DNA from 3 places in the Bacillus stercoris genome. Region 2 is predicted to be linked to each of the others. Evidence: riboswitches for the same ligand, from Rfam matches in the RefSeq annotation. Region 2 holds a riboswitch; each other region holds the start of a gene.
What was found. Region 2 has a riboswitch for cyclic di-AMP ahead of ktrA (potassium uptake protein KtrA). Riboswitches for the same ligand answer to the same signal wherever they lie in the genome.

Region 1 (5,277 bases), 1.6 Mb from region 2:
AGACAAGGCCCGCTGTCACCGGATAGCGTTTTCCGATTTTCGCCGGGTCTGAATCGAGCTGGATAGCCGGCGTATCATCTGGCAAATAATCGCGGTACGGGAATGACGTTCCGAGCATGATTAATAAATCACATTCCTCCATTGCCTCGTAAGCCGGCTTTGTGCCAATTTGCCCTAGGTTGCCGAGAAAATGCGGGTGCTTATCGGGAACGACGCCTTTTGCCGGTAGTGTGACTACGATCGGAGCGGCGGCTTTGTCCGCAAATTCTAAGAGCTCCCGTTTCGCCTTTTTCATTCCCTGCCCCGCCAAGATAATCGGCTTCTTAGCATTATTAATATATTGCGCGCAGGTGACGAGCTGTTCTTTTTTCGGTTCAAGGTTCCCTTCCATATACACTGGTGAAGTATACACGGGCTCGCGTTTGATTTTCTCCGCAAACAGATCATCTGACACGCTCAATACCGCAACGCCTTTTTTGCTGTAGGCGGTGCGGATCGCCTGATTCAAGAGATCCGGCAGTGTTTCCGCGCTATGTACCTCTCTGTTGAACACAGCCACGTCCTCAAACATTTGCTCCAGCTTGATCTCCTGGAAATAATCACGTCCGACTTCACCTGATGAAACCTGTCCTGCAATGGCCAGCACAGGGGCGCCGTCCGCTTTTGCATCATATAAACCATTTAATAAGTGCACTGCTCCCGGCCCTGCGATCGACAGACAGACTCCGATCTTGCCGGTGAGTTTTGCTTCAGCCGCGGCTGCCAGTGCCGCTACCTCTTCATGGCGTGTTTGAATGAACTTCAGTTGATTTCTTTCGTGTCTTAATTCCTCAATAAACTCATTTATACTATCTCCGGGGATGCCGTAAACATGATCAACTCCCCATTGTTCAAGCAGCTCTGTCATTGCTTGTCCTGCAGTTTTGTGTGCCATAACGTATCCTCCTTTTTCCTTTTTTCAATACCACAGGAGAAAGGCTTTAAAACCCGGAGACGTGAATCACTTGCCCAGTCTTCTTTTCAACAGATCGATCGCCGCAAGCATGCCGACGTCCTTGAGGGTGATGGTTGCATCTAAGGCGCCATTCACGTAATCTTTGATTTGCCGTTTTCGGTTCGGCACCATAAAAAGCGGCAAGCGCCGCGGAGAAAACCACTTTAATTGTGCTGTCTCTGTGCCGTCCGCTATTGCTTGTCCGCCTGTTATGCTTCCGAAAAACACATGCTGTTCATCTAGAAACTTTGGCCTTTGATAGACACCTATTTTCGCGGAAAGCGCTGTATTGTATCCCGTCTCTTCCAATACCTCACGTACCGCCGCTGCCTCAGCCGATTCCCCGGAATCAATCCTGCCGCCCGGCAGATCCCATAAAGGGACATCTTTTCGTTTGACCAATAGAATCTGCTGATTTTCGTTCAGTACGATTACAAAAGCACCTTGTGTATACACCGCCATTCCTCTCTTTCCCGCAAAAAAGACCAAGGTGATTCCCTTGGTCCTAGACTTTACTTTTTAAAATGATACGGCAGTGTGGCAACCATTATGTCCTTTTTCCAAAACAGCCGAACTCTGAGGAGGAAGGCCGATTGATTGTGAAGGATGGTGTGCCAGCGTTTTTTCGTTATAAATTGCGGAAACAGCACCATGACAGAAAACTGCTCCTTCTTCGCTTTCGCCTCAACTGTTTCTAAAAATTTATCAAACGGATGGACAAGGCTTCTGTACGAGGAGTGAAGGGTAACGAGACGCACTCCATTATTGAGCTCTTCCCAGCGTTTTTCGACTTTCTTTTCCTGTTCTCTGTCAAATGACACGTGAACGGCGATCACCTGATCGGACAGTGATTTCGCATAGTGAATCGATTTTTGCACGACGGTGGTGACACCTGCTACAGGCACAATCACAACGGTGCCTTTGATTTCTTCCGGCTCTTTGTCTACGATGCGAAGCTGTTCACCAACCGCTGTGTAGTGATTTTTAATCGCAAAAAACAGCAAAACGACGATAGGCATAAAGATTAACACAGGCCATACGACATTAAACTTTGTCACAAAAAGGATAGATAGAACCATAAACGAAATCAGAGCGCCGCAGGAGTTGATCAGCATTTTTCCGATCCAGCCTTTTGGTTTTTGCTTGATCCATTTTATGCACATGCCGGTTTGTGAAAGCGTAAATGGAATAAATACGCCCACAGCATATAACGGGATTAAGTGCTCCGTCTGTCCTCCGAATAAGATAATGAGAATAATGGAGGCAAAGCCTAAAAAGATAATCCCATTTGAGAAGCCTAAGCGGTCACCCCGAACTGTAAACATTCGCGGCATATACTGGTCTCTCGCCAGGTTGAAGGCAAGCTGCGGGAAAGCTGAAAATCCCGTATTTGCCGCAAGGACCAAAATAAGCGATGTGACACCTTGGATGACATAGTAGAACACATTCCGCCCGAAGGTTTCGGACGCAATTTGTGAAACCACTGTTTCATCGGGCTTAGGCGCCGTTCCATATCCGTATGCGAGCACCGTGATGCCGGAAAACAGAATCGCCAGCAAAATCCCCATCATCGCAAGCGTTCTTGCCGCGTTTCGCGCAGGCGGATTTTTGAAAGCAGGAATGGCGTTAGAAATGGCCTCAACTCCGGTCAACGCTGAGCATCCGGAGGAAAAAGCCTTAAGCAGCAAAAACAGCGTAATGCCGGCTACAGGTGTGCCAAGCGGTGTATGATGAACCGGCTGGTCTATTTGTCCTGTCATGAGCTTGAACAACCCGACTGCAATGAGAACCAATAGCGCCACCACAAACAGATAAACCGGGTAGGCAAGAATGGATGCCGATTCCGAAAGCCCGCGCAGGTTCAAAATCATAATCACTAACACGAGAAAAATAGCGATCGGCACATGATAATCATGCAATGCAGGAAAGGCCGACGTGATGGCGTCCGTTCCTGCGGAAATACTTACCGCTACCGTTAAAATATAATCGACAAGCAATGAACCGCCCGCGATCAATCCCGGCTTTTCACCGAGGTTTTCTTTCGAAACAACATAAGCCCCGCCGCCCTGCGGATAAGCGTAAATAATTTGCCTGTATGAAAGAATCAGTGCGAGCAGTAATATGAGAACGCCGACCGCAATCGGAATGGAGTACCAAAATGCGGCAGCACTGATTGTTGCTAAAATGATTAAAATTTGCTCTGTCCCATATGCGACAGATGACAGCGCATCTGAGGAAAGCATAGCCAAGGCTTTTAATTTCGTCAGTTTTTGCTCTCCCGCTGCTTGAGATTTTAGTGGTTTCCCAATCAAAAAACGTTTGATTGAATGATACATCGATGTCTTCCCCTTTTAATTTCTCATTTTTCAATTAAAACAATAAAACATCAGTGTCTTGCTCTCACATTTTGCAATAGTCCTTTCTGCTATGATGTCTCTGTATGCGATTTACATTCCTAAAAATGAACGGCAAAAAACACAGAGGCAAACGGATGCCCCTGTGCCATAACATCGAACACAGGTTTCATTCATCTCCTCTCACGAACGCTTACGAGGTTAGCTGACGGATTCGGGCATATGAGAGTTAGCCCTACCTAAAAAGGATTCACCCCAACGGCAAAAAGCCATTCTAATGGGTCCCCCGCTCTGATTTCAGATTAAGCGATTTGTTTTCTAAAAGAGATCATACTCCCGTTCCCACACGTTGTAAAGAGGCTTATTGGCCGGGCGGAAAAAATAAAATGATAGGTTCCACAAATGGAATTTACATACCAAAAATAAAAAAACAGAGGCTAGATTGCCTCTGTTTTTATTCTGTATCTGTCTTTCTTTTTCTTCGTCTTACGGCAACCCAAATGAACACTGCCGCAATCACCATAATAAGTGCCAGCACACCAATATACATCCATTTCTGGCTATGATCCTGTGTTGGTTGTTCTGCGCCGGAGCTGACTGTCTCCGATTTGAGCTGCTGGTGGTTTGTAAACACCTGCTGGCTATTTGTTTCATTAAGGACGGTTGCCGAATCATCGTTGCTGTTCAGATAATTGATGATCTCTTTCGTGACAGCCGTGCCTTCTCCTTTTGCCGGTGCAAAAACAGCCATTGTATAGTGTGAATCCCAAGGCGATGCTTGGGTAAATACCACTTGTTTTGTCGTCTCATTCAGCATCTCGAAATCAGATACATCAAACGAGCCGTTTTTTGCCTGCGGCACAAGCAGGTCTGATGATTTCTCCTTCAGAAGAGAAAATTGATTGATCCCCCCTATAAAAATGAGGTTTCGGCCTTTCGCATCGTTTGCTGTAACGTCAGATGATTTCTTTACCGTGTATGAATGCTGTGCTTCGCTGCCAAAGGATTCTGTTACGAGAGAAAGCTCCTCAAGCTTCGATTGGCTTACGGTGTCAGGAAGCACGATTACCGTTGTTTGATCCTGATTTCCGGCGTAAGGAAGCGGCCACTCCTGAAAATCCGCTGACGGGGACATCCCTTTGATGGCGTATGATAATGTACTGCTTTTATCAATAAAGACCCACTTTTCTTCATCAGTCGTGTTGCAAGGGTTGTTTTCCTTTAACCCGGTTGTGACGAACTGAATATCAATGTAGCGGTTTTTTTGCAGCAGCTTAGGGTCCACTTTCACCGTAACATGATAGAATCCGTTTTTATCTTCTTTTCCTAAGTCATCAAGCCGGACCGAGTGCGGCTGGCCGTTGATCATCACTTTCAGCTCTGAAGCCTGAGAAGGCGATTCACTTTCGTCCGTTGAAGCTTGAATCGTTTCAGACTTTTTCAGTTTAAGCGACAGCTTCGCTGATTGGTTTTCATCTAAAACCGCCGAAGCCGGATAAAAATAATGTGCTGAAGATGTTTTATCGGCTCCAATTGTGATATCGCCCGCTCCAAAATTCTCGAGGGTCAGCTTATCGCTTTCTTTTTTTTCTGTCTGCTTAAGCTTGCTGATTGAAAGTGTATCGCCGCTGAGCTGGCCTGTGTATGTCTGATCTGTCATCACGCTGATTTTTTTAGCGAGCACGTCCTCGGATGCAGCTTGCGCAAACAGAACCGGCTGCTGCTTGCCCTCTGCTTTCAGCACCCGCTCAGCAAGCAGAAGTTCTTCTCCTTTTGCCTGCAAGCCGGCTTGTTTCATCAGTTTTTTCACTTTGCCGTTCCAATGCTTGTCCACTCCGATAACAATCGTCGGCTTATCGATTTTTTTCAGCTCAGATTCTGTGACATACGCAATCCTGACACTGCTGTCCACCGTTTTCAAATAGCCTT
Region 2 (5,277 bases):
TGTTAAAAGCAGAAATCGCGTGAAACAGACTGGCAAACAAGCCAGATGACCAGCCATACTGAGGCACAAGCCGGATGGATAGGATGAGTGCTGCTATCAATTCAATACTGATCGAGAACAGAAACAGGACTTTGACAAGGCCAATGACGCCGCCGATTGTCGGCTGATTTAAGGCTTCCTGAACCAGCATTCGTTCTTTCAACCCGATTTTTTTCCCTAATATCATGACGATCAAAACAGCAAACGTCATAAATCCAAGCCCACCGATCTGAATCAGCCCCATGATGACAGTTTGCCCGAAAAGTGTAAATTCTGTACCGGTATCGACAACTGCAAGCCCTGTAACGGTTGTAGCGGAAGCTGCAGTAAAAAGGGCATCGATCCATGACAATGGCTTCAGTGTAGAAAACGGAAGCTTTAACAGCACAGCCCCGATGATAATGGTTAGGAAAAAACCAATTGCAAGCACTTGAGGCGGTGTAAACCGAACCCATTTGATCACTTTATCCTTTTGAAGTGTCACCTTTGTCTACATCCCTTCGTTTTCAAAACGTTTAATATCCTTTTTGTGCCCCATGATCACCAGGCAATCCTGCTCGTGAATGATGTCTTCAGGTGCGGGAGAAAGACGGATATCTCCATGATGTTTAATGGCCAGGATCGTGCAGCCGTACTTTGCTCTCACATTCAGGTCAATAATTGATTTTGAATCAAGCTTTCGCGTTGCCAGCAGCTCGACAATACTGTAATCATCAGATAAATCAATGTAATTCAAAACGTTTTCGTCAGAAAGGCTTTGTGCGATCTTGACTCCCATGTCTTTTTCAGGGTGGATAATACGATCCGCGCCGATTTTTTCAAGCACCTTGTGATGATAATAGTTTTGAGCTTTCACCCAAATATTAGGGATATCAAATTCCTTTAATAATAGGGTGGTCAGTGTACTCGCTTGAATATTCGCTCCGATGGCAACAATTACATATTCAAAATTGCGTATTCCTAATGAAAGCAATTCGTTTTCTTCGGTGGCGTTGGCAATTACCGCATGAGTGGCGTAAGAAGCATATGCATTGACCTTTTCTTCGTTGATATCAACTGCAAGGACCTCGTGTCCCATTCTGTGCAGTTCTTTGCAAATGCTGCCGCCAAACCGGCCCAGCCCGATCACGGCAAATTGCTTATTTTTTATTCTTCCCACTGTTCATAACTCCCTTAGTAAAATTAACGTTTTTTAAGCAAAAAAGACCATTTCAAAGAATGGTCGCAATAGACCTCCTCTCTGTATACGCCTACGAGGTTAGCTGTCGGATTAGGGATTCAGAGTACCCCCTCTTACTTAGTAAGATTCACCCCAAGGCTGTTAATAAAACAGCCAATCGTTGGTTCCCCCGTTCGTGTTTGATTAAGCGGTAAAAGAGACTTTATGAAATTGAACACTCAAGAATTTACTCCTGTTTCTAGTGTTTGTCAATTTAAATTTTAAACCAGAAAAAAGATAACGGAAATGAGAGAAAAAAGGGTAGGGGAAAACGCAAAAAAAGACCGGTGTTAACCGGTCTTTTACATTAGTTGCAGCCGCATGGCTGAGTCGGAGGAGTACTGCGCTTAGCCACGTCAATGCTGGCTTCTGCGTAAAATTTATTTCCGATGCTCAATGATTTATTCTCCGCGCGGAAAGTATATGTACCAGCGGCAGGAAGTGTTTTGTTATTCAGTTTTAATTTGAATTCGCCAGCTCCTAACAAATCAAGTGCCAAAGGAATTCTCACTGTTTTCCCATTATTGAGGATCTGTGTTTCACGCAAGGCATTACCGTTCATTGTGTCCTTCGTATTTGCAGTAAATCCGCTTGGTAACGTAAATTCCATCACGCCAAGGCTGAGAAGCGTATTTGGACGGTAAGTCAATTCGATATCTGAGAAAGACCATTCCGTTTTGCTGGCGCCAGTGATTGTTGCGAACAATGAAGCAGTAGACTGTGTTCTCATAGTAGATTCAGTATGAGCTTTAGTTGATGTAGATTCAGCCGCGAAAGAAGCTGTTGGTGCAGAAACGAGTAACCCGAGACTTAGTGCACTAATTGCCAAAGAAGATAATAATTTGCGTTTCATAATAAAATTCCCCCTAAAAATTAATAAATTAAAGGCCTGCCCGCTTTTCACCTCCTCTGAAAGGCCAAATACAAATTTTACCTACATAAAATTACCATCAAATATTTTGGAAGTAAATGGGGTGTTTTTCCCGTATTTTTCAAATTTGTAGTAGTTACACTAAAAAAACGCCTGGTTTCCCAGGCGTTTGCTGTTTTACTTTGTTTCGATCGGTATAAATTTAAAAATTTCTCCGCTCTGCACCGCTTCAGCAAGCCGCTTCAGCCAGTCGTAGTAAGCTTTAGAGCTTTCCAGCTGATCATATAACTGCTGCGCTTCATTTTTGATATCCTCATCGAGATCTTCCTTGCTTAAAACCTTTTGTAAATCAGCCTGTGCTTCTTCGATCGCTGCTACATTCACTTGAACCTCCCGCTCCCATTTAGGGGGAAAGAAATTTGTGAAAAATTTAAAGAAATCTTTTTCAGCTACAAATGTATGCTTGCGGATGCCCCGGTGAAATGTTTTTTTCACTACGTTTAAGTCTTGAAGCTTTTTGACACCTGTGCTCATGCTTGGTTTGCTCATTTGCAACTCCTCGCGCATTTCGTCAAGCGTCATCTCATCCCTCATATACATCGTCCCATATAAAATCCCGACACTGCGGGTAATTCCGTAAAGATCCATCGTTTCAGCAATGGAGTCAATAACAAGATCCCGAGCCTGTTCTATAGCTGCAAATTCTGGATTTTCATCCATACTGACCCTCTTTTCCTTTAGAAAGTTAAATTCGTTAAGTTATTTCTTTATGTTCTTTATCTTAACGAAACATAAGGAAAAGTCAAAAAGAAAAATTGAAAAGGGGCTTTGACAGTTTAAAAACCGTATGTTAGATTAAGGTTGTTAAAAACATTAAATTTTTATTTAACAAACTTTATTTACGTCAAGGAGGCTTATATGAGTCAAACATTTTACATTGACGGAGAATGGATCAGTGCCGAAAAAGGACAGATCCGGAGCATTATCAATCCATTTAATCAAGAAGAAATTGCAACTGTAAGCGAGGGAGGGCGAGAGGACGCCATCAAGGCAATCGCAGCCGCGCGCAGAGCATTTGACAAAGGAGAATGGTCTTCATTATCCGGGCTTGAACGCGGGAAGATTGTTCTGAAAATTGCGGAATTAATCAGACGCGATCTCGAGGAGCTGGCAGAGCTTGAATCTCTTGATACAGGAAAAACACTCGAAGAAAGCAAAGCCGATATGGACGATATCGCCAATGTTTTTCAATATTACGCCGGCTTGGCTGACAAAGATGGCGGAGAAATCATTTCATCTCCGATTCCTGATTCAGAAAGCAAAATCATTAGGGAGCCGATCGGGGTTTGCGGCCAGATCACTCCATGGAATTATCCGCTTCTTCAAGCGAGCTGGAAAATCGCACCTGCACTGGCTGCAGGAAACACAATCGTCATGAAGCCGAGTGAGATTACGCCGCTGACGACAATCAAAGTCTTTAAGCTGATGGAAGAAGCCGGCGTACCAAAAGGTGTCGCGAACCTTGTCCTTGGACCGGGAGCTACAGTGGGCGATGAGCTTGCCGCAAACAAAGACGTCGATTTGATTTCGTTTACAGGCGGAATCGAAACAGGCAAAAAAATCATGCGGGCGGCAAGCGGAAATGTCAAAAAAATCGCCCTTGAGCTTGGCGGGAAAAACCCAAATATCGTTTTCAAGGACGCGGATTTAGAAGTTGCGGTTGATCAGGCATTAAACGCTGTATTTTTCCACGCTGGCCAAGTATGCTCTGCAGGCTCCCGCTTGCTTGTTGAGGACGCCATTCATGATCAATTTTTGGCGGAGCTGGTCAAACGGGCAAAACGCATAAAACTCGGAAACGGTTTTCACGCAGAGACAGAAAGCGGTCCGCTTATTTCGGCGGAGCACAGGGCAAAGGTAGAAAAATATGTAGAAATCGGAATAGAAGAAGGCGCGAAGCTGGAGACAGGAGGCAAACGCCCGGAAGACCCAGCGCTTCAAAATGGCTTTTTCTATGAACCTACTATTTTTTCAAACTGTAAATCTGACATGAGAATCGTTCAGGAAGAGGTTTTCGGTCCTGTTTTGACAGTCGAAACCTTTAGCTCTGAAGAAGAGGTAATTGAGCTTGCGAATGATACCATCTACGGCTTGGCCGGAGCGGTATGGTCAAAAGATATTGAAAAATGTGAACGGGTAGCAGCCCGTTTGAGAATGGGAACCGTTTGGATCAACGATTTTCATCCGTACTTTGCACAGGCGCCATGGGGCGGCTATAAGCAATCCGGGTTCGGACGCGAGCTTGGAAAAATAGGCCTTGAAGAATACACAGAAGTCAAGCACGTATATCGCAATACAAAACCAGCAGCGGTTAATTGGTTCAATTCATAAGAGGGGGAGATTGATGATGACATTAAATATGAAGGTAGAAAGTATGCAGAAATTCCACACATTTGAAATTCCGACTGTCATTAAGCACGGAATCGGAGCCATCAAGCATACGGGGGAGGAAGTAGCGGCACTAGGCGTTTCAAAAGCGCTCCTTGTCACAGACCCAGGGATTTATAAAGCGGGCGTAGCTGATCCTGTTATCGAATCACTTAAAGAAGCAGGCATTGAAGTGGTGCTCTTTAATAAAGTGGAGCCAAACCCGCCTGTCCGTCTGGTGAATGAAGGATCTGAGCTTTACAAAAAAGAGAACTGTAATGGCTTGGTGGCAGTTGGAGGCGGAAGCTCCATGGATACAGCAAAAGCAATCGGAGTAGAAGCAACTCACGAAGGAAGCGTGCTTGATTATGAAGCAGCAGATGGGAAAAAACCGCTGGAAAACCGCATTCCTCCACTGACGACAATTCCCACTACGGCTGGAACAGGATCAGAAGTAACGCAATGGGCGGTGATCACAGATGAAGAAAGAGAATTCAAATTCAACACGGGCGGTCCGCTGATTGCAGCGCACTTGACCATCATTGATCCTGAGCTTCATGTTTCAATGCCTCCGCATGTAACAGCCATGACGGGAATTGATGCGCTTGCTCATGCCATTGAGTGCTATACAATGAAGTTTGCGCAGCCAATTACGGATGCAGTTGCCTTAATGGCAATTGAATATGCCGCTCATTACATTAAAAGGGCATTTGCTGACGGA
Region 3 (5,277 bases), 1.6 Mb from region 2:
GCTAACAGTCGGAGGTTTTGTATTTTATCCGGTCGTCGCCGCGCAGATCCAGCAGCTGGTTAAGCAGATTAAACATATTGCGTATCACCCTGACAGCATCCCTTTCTTTGATGAGATCACCAGTGTTTTCGGAGATATCAACATCAGTTCATATGTCAAAGAGGGCTTCAATGTAGTGTATACGTATCTGGCCGATATCAGCACATTCGGTTTGCAGGTCGTGATGGCGCTTATCCTCAGCATGTTTTTCTTATTTGAGAAAAAACGCCTTTCTGAATTCATGGCGAAATTTAAAACGAGCAAACTGAGGGTCTTTTATGAGGAAATTGCTTTTTTCGGAAGCAAATTTGCCAGAACGTTCGGCAAGGTGCTTGAGGCACAATTTATCATTGCGCTCGTCAATTGTATTCTGACGTTTATCGCGCTTTGGATTATGCACTTCCCGCAGCTGTTTGGGCTGTCTATTATGGTGTTCTTCCTTGGACTGATCCCTGTGGCAGGCGTCGTCATTTCCCTAATTCCGCTCAGCATTATCGCCTACAGCACTGGCGGCGGAATGTATGTGCTTTACATTGTGCTAGTCATATTCGCCATTCATGCGATCGAAACCTATTTCTTAAATCCAAAGCTGATGTCTGCGAAAACTGAGCTGCCAATCTTTTTCACCTTCACAGTACTCATTTTCTCTGAACATTTTTTCGGCATTTGGGGCTTAATTATCGGGATTCCGATCTTTGTATTTCTCCTTGATATTCTTGATGTCACCAACAAGGAGGATCGACCTAAAAGATCCAGAGAAAAAAGTAACAAAAAATAGTTTACAAAATTGGATCTTTTCTGTATAAATAAAATAGATCATATAATAGTAAGCCACACGCTTAATCCTATAACAAGGAGTGGGGGACCCGATCTTTTGGGGTTAATTTTTCATCTGAAAAACGGACATCTCTTCGTCCGAACCCGTCAGCTAACCTCATCAGCGTGAAGAGAGAGTCCTGTGGTTTGATTGTATAGCCAAAGCCCGCGGGAGTCTCTCGCGGGCTTTTTTCAAAAGAGGGAGGAATGCGGATGAAGCTGGCTACAAAGATTATCATTGCATTGGTGCTGGGTGCTGTAACGGGGATTATTCTTAACGTAACATCACCTGAATTATTTGAAAATTTAAATAAGTTTGTATTTGGTCCTCTAGGCACCATCTTTTTAAACCTCATTAAAATGCTTGTCGTTCCGATTGTCTTTTTCTCACTGACGCTGGGAGTAGCCGGGCTGGGCGATCCTAAGAAGCTTGGCAGAATCGGCGTGAAAGCCATTTCTTATTTTCTCATCACGACTGCAGTCGCGATTACGATTGCCATCATTTTAGCTCTTGTCATCAAACCGGGAGAGTTCGGAACGTATGATACTTCATCTGCCGAATTCACTGCTGAAAAAGCCCCAAGCATTGCAGACACTCTGTTAAACATTATTCCGACCAACCCTGTTCAAGCGATGACGGAAGGAAATATGCTGCAAATTATTGCTTTTGCCATTTTTGTCGGACTTGGGATTACAATGCTCGGAAAAAAAGCGGATATGCTTCTCAAAGTCGTTGAACAAGGAAATGAATTGATGATGTACTTGGTGAATCTTGTCATGAAGTTCGCTCCGTATGGTACATTCGGTCTGATTGCGACAGCTATCGGAAGCCAAGGATTCAGTGCAATGAAAGCGATGGGATTGTACATGGTTGTGGTAACCGTTGCATTGCTGATACATGCAGTCGTTACCTACGGATCTACAGTAGCGCTTCTAGCTAGAAGAAATCCGATCACGTTCTTTAAAGATTTCTCAGAGGTTATGGTTGTGGCGTTCAGTACCTCCAGCAGCAATGCGACACTCCCGGTATCTATGGATGTGGCCCAGAAAAAATTAAAAGTGCCTGAGCCAATCAGCAGCTTCGTCCAGCCGCTCGGTGCGACAATTAATATGGACGGAACAGCCATCATGCAAGGGGTAGCCACCGTCTTCATCGCGCAGGTGTTCGGGCATGATCTGACATTCACGCAGCTGCTGATGGTAATACTGACGGCTGTGCTGGCAAGTGTCGGAACCGCTGGTGTTCCGGGAGTCGGTTTGATTATGCTAGCCATGGTGCTTCAATCTGTCGGCCTGCCTGTCGAGGGAATCGGATTGATTCTTGGAATTGACCGCTTGCTTGATATGCTCCGTACAGTGGTGAACACAACAGGTGACGCGGCCTGCGCTGTCATCATTACAGAAACCGAAAAGAATAAGCAGACTGAGCAAGCGCCGACTCTATCGGTTTAACCAAACATTTGGAAGCAACAAATGCTATAATACAAACAGTGCCTAATTTTGGGCACTGTTTATTTTTGGTTGAAAAAGGAGGAAGGCTTTATGGCTGAGCCGATTTTACATATTGAAGGCCTCGATAAAAAGATTGGGTCTAAAGCGATTTTAAAACAGATCAGCATGGACGTCATGGAGGGTGAAATCATCGGTCTGCTCGGTCCGAATGGTTCCGGAAAAACAACACTTATCCGTATCATCGTCGGGCTGCTAAAACAAAACAGCGGAAGCGTGACAATCAGCGGATTCCAGCATGATACAGAGTTTGAAAAAGCGATGGAAGCGGTTGGAGCGATCGTTGAGAACCCTGAGTTCTATCCGTACCTGACAGGCTGGGAAAACCTCAAGCACTTTGCGAATATGCACAAAAAAATAGCGGATGAACGGCTTGATGAAGTGGTGGAGCGTGTCGGGCTGACGTCAGCGATTCATGATAAGGTGAAAACCTATTCCCTTGGAATGCGGCAGCGTCTGGGAATAGCCCAGGCAATTCTTCACCGGCCGAAGCTTCTCATTCTAGATGAACCGACAAACGGCCTCGATCCTGCGGGGATGAAGGATTTTCGCGATCATATTAAGGAGCTCGCAGAAGTGGAAGGAACAGCAGTCCTGTTCGCCACTCATTTATTGCGCGAGGTTGAAGATCTGTGCGACCGTGTCATCATCATTCAAAAGGGTGAGATCAAAGCGGAAGTCAGCTTACAAGGAACTGGTCAAACCACAGAAAAAGCGATTATAGAAGTGCAGCCGCAAGAAAAAGCGCTCAATTGGCTGACAGGCAATCAATATCAAACTGAGCGCCAAGCTGGGACGATTGTAGTTGAGGTGGCAAAAGAAAACATTCCGGAGCTGAACCGATCACTTGTCGGACAAGGTCTGAATGTATTTTCCATTACGCCTTACACGCAATCACTGGAAGACGAATTTATAAAAGCGACGACTGCTCATCAAGAGGAGGGAGAAGAGCTTGTCTAAATTAATTTGGAATGAACATATGAAACTTTTTAATCGGAAGGTCACTTTGGTTTCTCTGATCCTGATGGCTGTCTTCCAATTCTTCATGGCATTGATCATTAAACGGATTGTCGTCAGTGCCGGGACAGATGAAAACTTCATCGGTTATTTATCGTATACACCGAGCCTGAACATTTTGCTGCAGGCCTTAACGATCGTGATTGCTGCGACAATTATTTCGATGGAATTTGATAAAAAGACGATCAAATTTTTGCTCATTCGTCCGGTTAAACGCCAAAAGGTTTTTTGGTCAAAATTAATCACAGTCGTAATGGTCAGCTTTTATTTGTATGTGGCATACTACATTTTGGCTTTATTATTCGGTCTCGTGTTTTTTGGCACATCCGTGACCTCTGAATCACAGACATTGCTGATCAACACCTTGGCGCTGATCGGATCAAACTGGCTTGAAGCCGTGATGATGGGATTATTCGGCCTGCTTTGTTCTTCGCTGTTCCGAAATAGCGCGGTAGCAGTTGTTGTTTCCTTTGTCGTTTTATACGGAGCGAGTACACTTGTTCAGCTCATGAAGTTGTTTGAAAACAAGTGGGGAAGCTTTTTGCTTTTTGCGAACACTGACTTTACACAATACAGAAGCGGAGAGACAGCGTTGTTTTCAGGCATGACGCCATTGTTTTCAATTGGGATTCTCATCATACACGCGATATTCTTCATCGTCGTTGGCTGGTGGTGCTTCTGTAAACGGGATGTTCGGGTCTAAAGGCAAGGAATGACATTTTTGTGAAAAAGCTCACGTAAATCAATATCATTTGATATTTTGGTTTATACTAAAGGTACTGACGGAGGTGTCTCGATTGAGGAACTTTATTACCGCTTTACCGATCGTATTGCTGCTTGGATTCTCATTTGTGTCATTCATGTTTCAGTTTGAACATCTTGTTTATTTCAGACTCGCGCTAGGGTTGTTTTCTCTCGTGGGGCTGTACATGATATATAAAATGAAGACGGGCATTCGCTATTTTATCATCTATCTGTATGCCAGCTGGATTGTGTTGGCTGCAGTGACCGCTTTTGAAGAGCCGATTTTCTCAAGCTTTTTCTTTGGCGGCCTGGTGATGACAATGGGTTACCTGACATATATGCTGATTTATCTCGGCATGAAACAAGACCGGGATGCAAATCCTGTGTAATCGCGCTGTTCCCTAGGGGAACGGCGTGTTTTTCTATACTGGACAAAAAGATTAACAGTTGCGGAAAAATGGCAGGAAATCTATAATACATATTAAATTTATCGGAATTAAAACTTGGGGGGCTGCCGGATGTCATTATTTATACAAAACGATCAACAGCGGCAATGGATGGAGAAAATCGGACGGATTGCGGATGAATTTCAGCAAACTGCTGCTGAAGATGACGAACAGGGACGTTTTCCTGTGGAGAAAATACAAAAACTGCGTGATGCTGGCTATACGGCATTAACATTGCCAGCTTCTCATGGCGGAGGGGGCATTTCTGTTTACGAAATGCTCTTGTTTCAAGAACGGCTTGCACGGGGAGATGCTCCTGCGGCTCTTAGCATCGGCTGGCATTTGAGCGTAATCGGGGAGCTTGGAGAAGGAAACAGCTGGGATGAAGACGTATTTGCATTTGTTGCCAAGGAAGTCCAAAACGGAGCCGTCATTAACAGGGCGGCGACTGAAGCGAAAACCGGAAGCCCGACGAGAGGAGGGCGTCCGGGTACAAATGCCGTCAAAAAGGATGGCAAATGGGCAGTGAACGGAAGAAAAACCTTTACGACGATGTCACAAGCACTGGATTATTTTTTAGTAACCGCATGGATTGAAGACAAACAAACAACAGGCGTGTTTCTCATTCATAAAGATGATCCCGGTTTGTCGATTGAAGAAACGTGGGATATGATGGCGATGCGGGCGACAGGGAGCCATGATCTTG

Region 1: linked by a shared signal. The riboswitch ahead of kimA (potassium transporter KimA) and the one ahead of ktrA (potassium uptake protein KtrA) in region 2 are both predicted to bind cyclic di-AMP.
Region 3: linked by a shared signal. The riboswitch ahead of QA442_RS20035 (dicarboxylate/amino acid:cation symporter) and the one ahead of ktrA (potassium uptake protein KtrA) in region 2 are both predicted to bind cyclic di-AMP.

The regions. Positions count from the first base shown of each region.
Region 1 is NZ_CP121861.1:3,874,596-3,879,872, forward strand. Features, by position in the region: gene QA442_RS20110 (pyruvate oxidase) at 1-934, opposite strand, end outside; gene QA442_RS20115 (NUDIX hydrolase) at 1,001-1,450, opposite strand; gene kimA (potassium transporter KimA) at 1,507-3,330, opposite strand; cyclic di-AMP (ydaO/yuaA leader) riboswitch at 3,524-3,667, opposite strand; gene QA442_RS20125 (cellulose biosynthesis cyclic di-GMP-binding regulatory protein BcsB) at 3,803-5,277, opposite strand, start outside.
Region 2 is NZ_CP121861.1:1,207,118-1,212,394, forward strand. Features, by position in the region: gene ktrB (Ktr system potassium transporter KtrB) at 1-523, opposite strand, end outside; gene ktrA (potassium uptake protein KtrA) at 530-1,198, opposite strand; cyclic di-AMP (ydaO/yuaA leader) riboswitch at 1,271-1,419, opposite strand; gene bslA (biofilm surface layer hydrophobin BslA) at 1,566-2,111, opposite strand; gene gbsR (transcriptional regulator GbsR) at 2,307-2,849, opposite strand; gene betB (betaine-aldehyde dehydrogenase) at 3,048-4,520, shown strand; gene gbsB (choline dehydrogenase) at 4,537-5,277, shown strand, end outside.
Region 3 is NZ_CP121861.1:3,857,201-3,862,477, reverse strand. Features, by position in the region: gene QA442_RS20040 (AI-2E family transporter) at 1-817, shown strand, start outside; cyclic di-AMP (ydaO/yuaA leader) riboswitch at 866-996, shown strand; gene QA442_RS20035 (dicarboxylate/amino acid:cation symporter) at 1,069-2,307, shown strand; gene QA442_RS20030 (ABC transporter ATP-binding protein) at 2,398-3,324, shown strand; gene QA442_RS20025 (DUF2705 family protein) at 3,344-4,084, shown strand; gene QA442_RS20020 (hypothetical protein) at 4,179-4,514, shown strand; gene QA442_RS20015 (acyl-CoA dehydrogenase family protein) at 4,644-5,277, shown strand, end outside.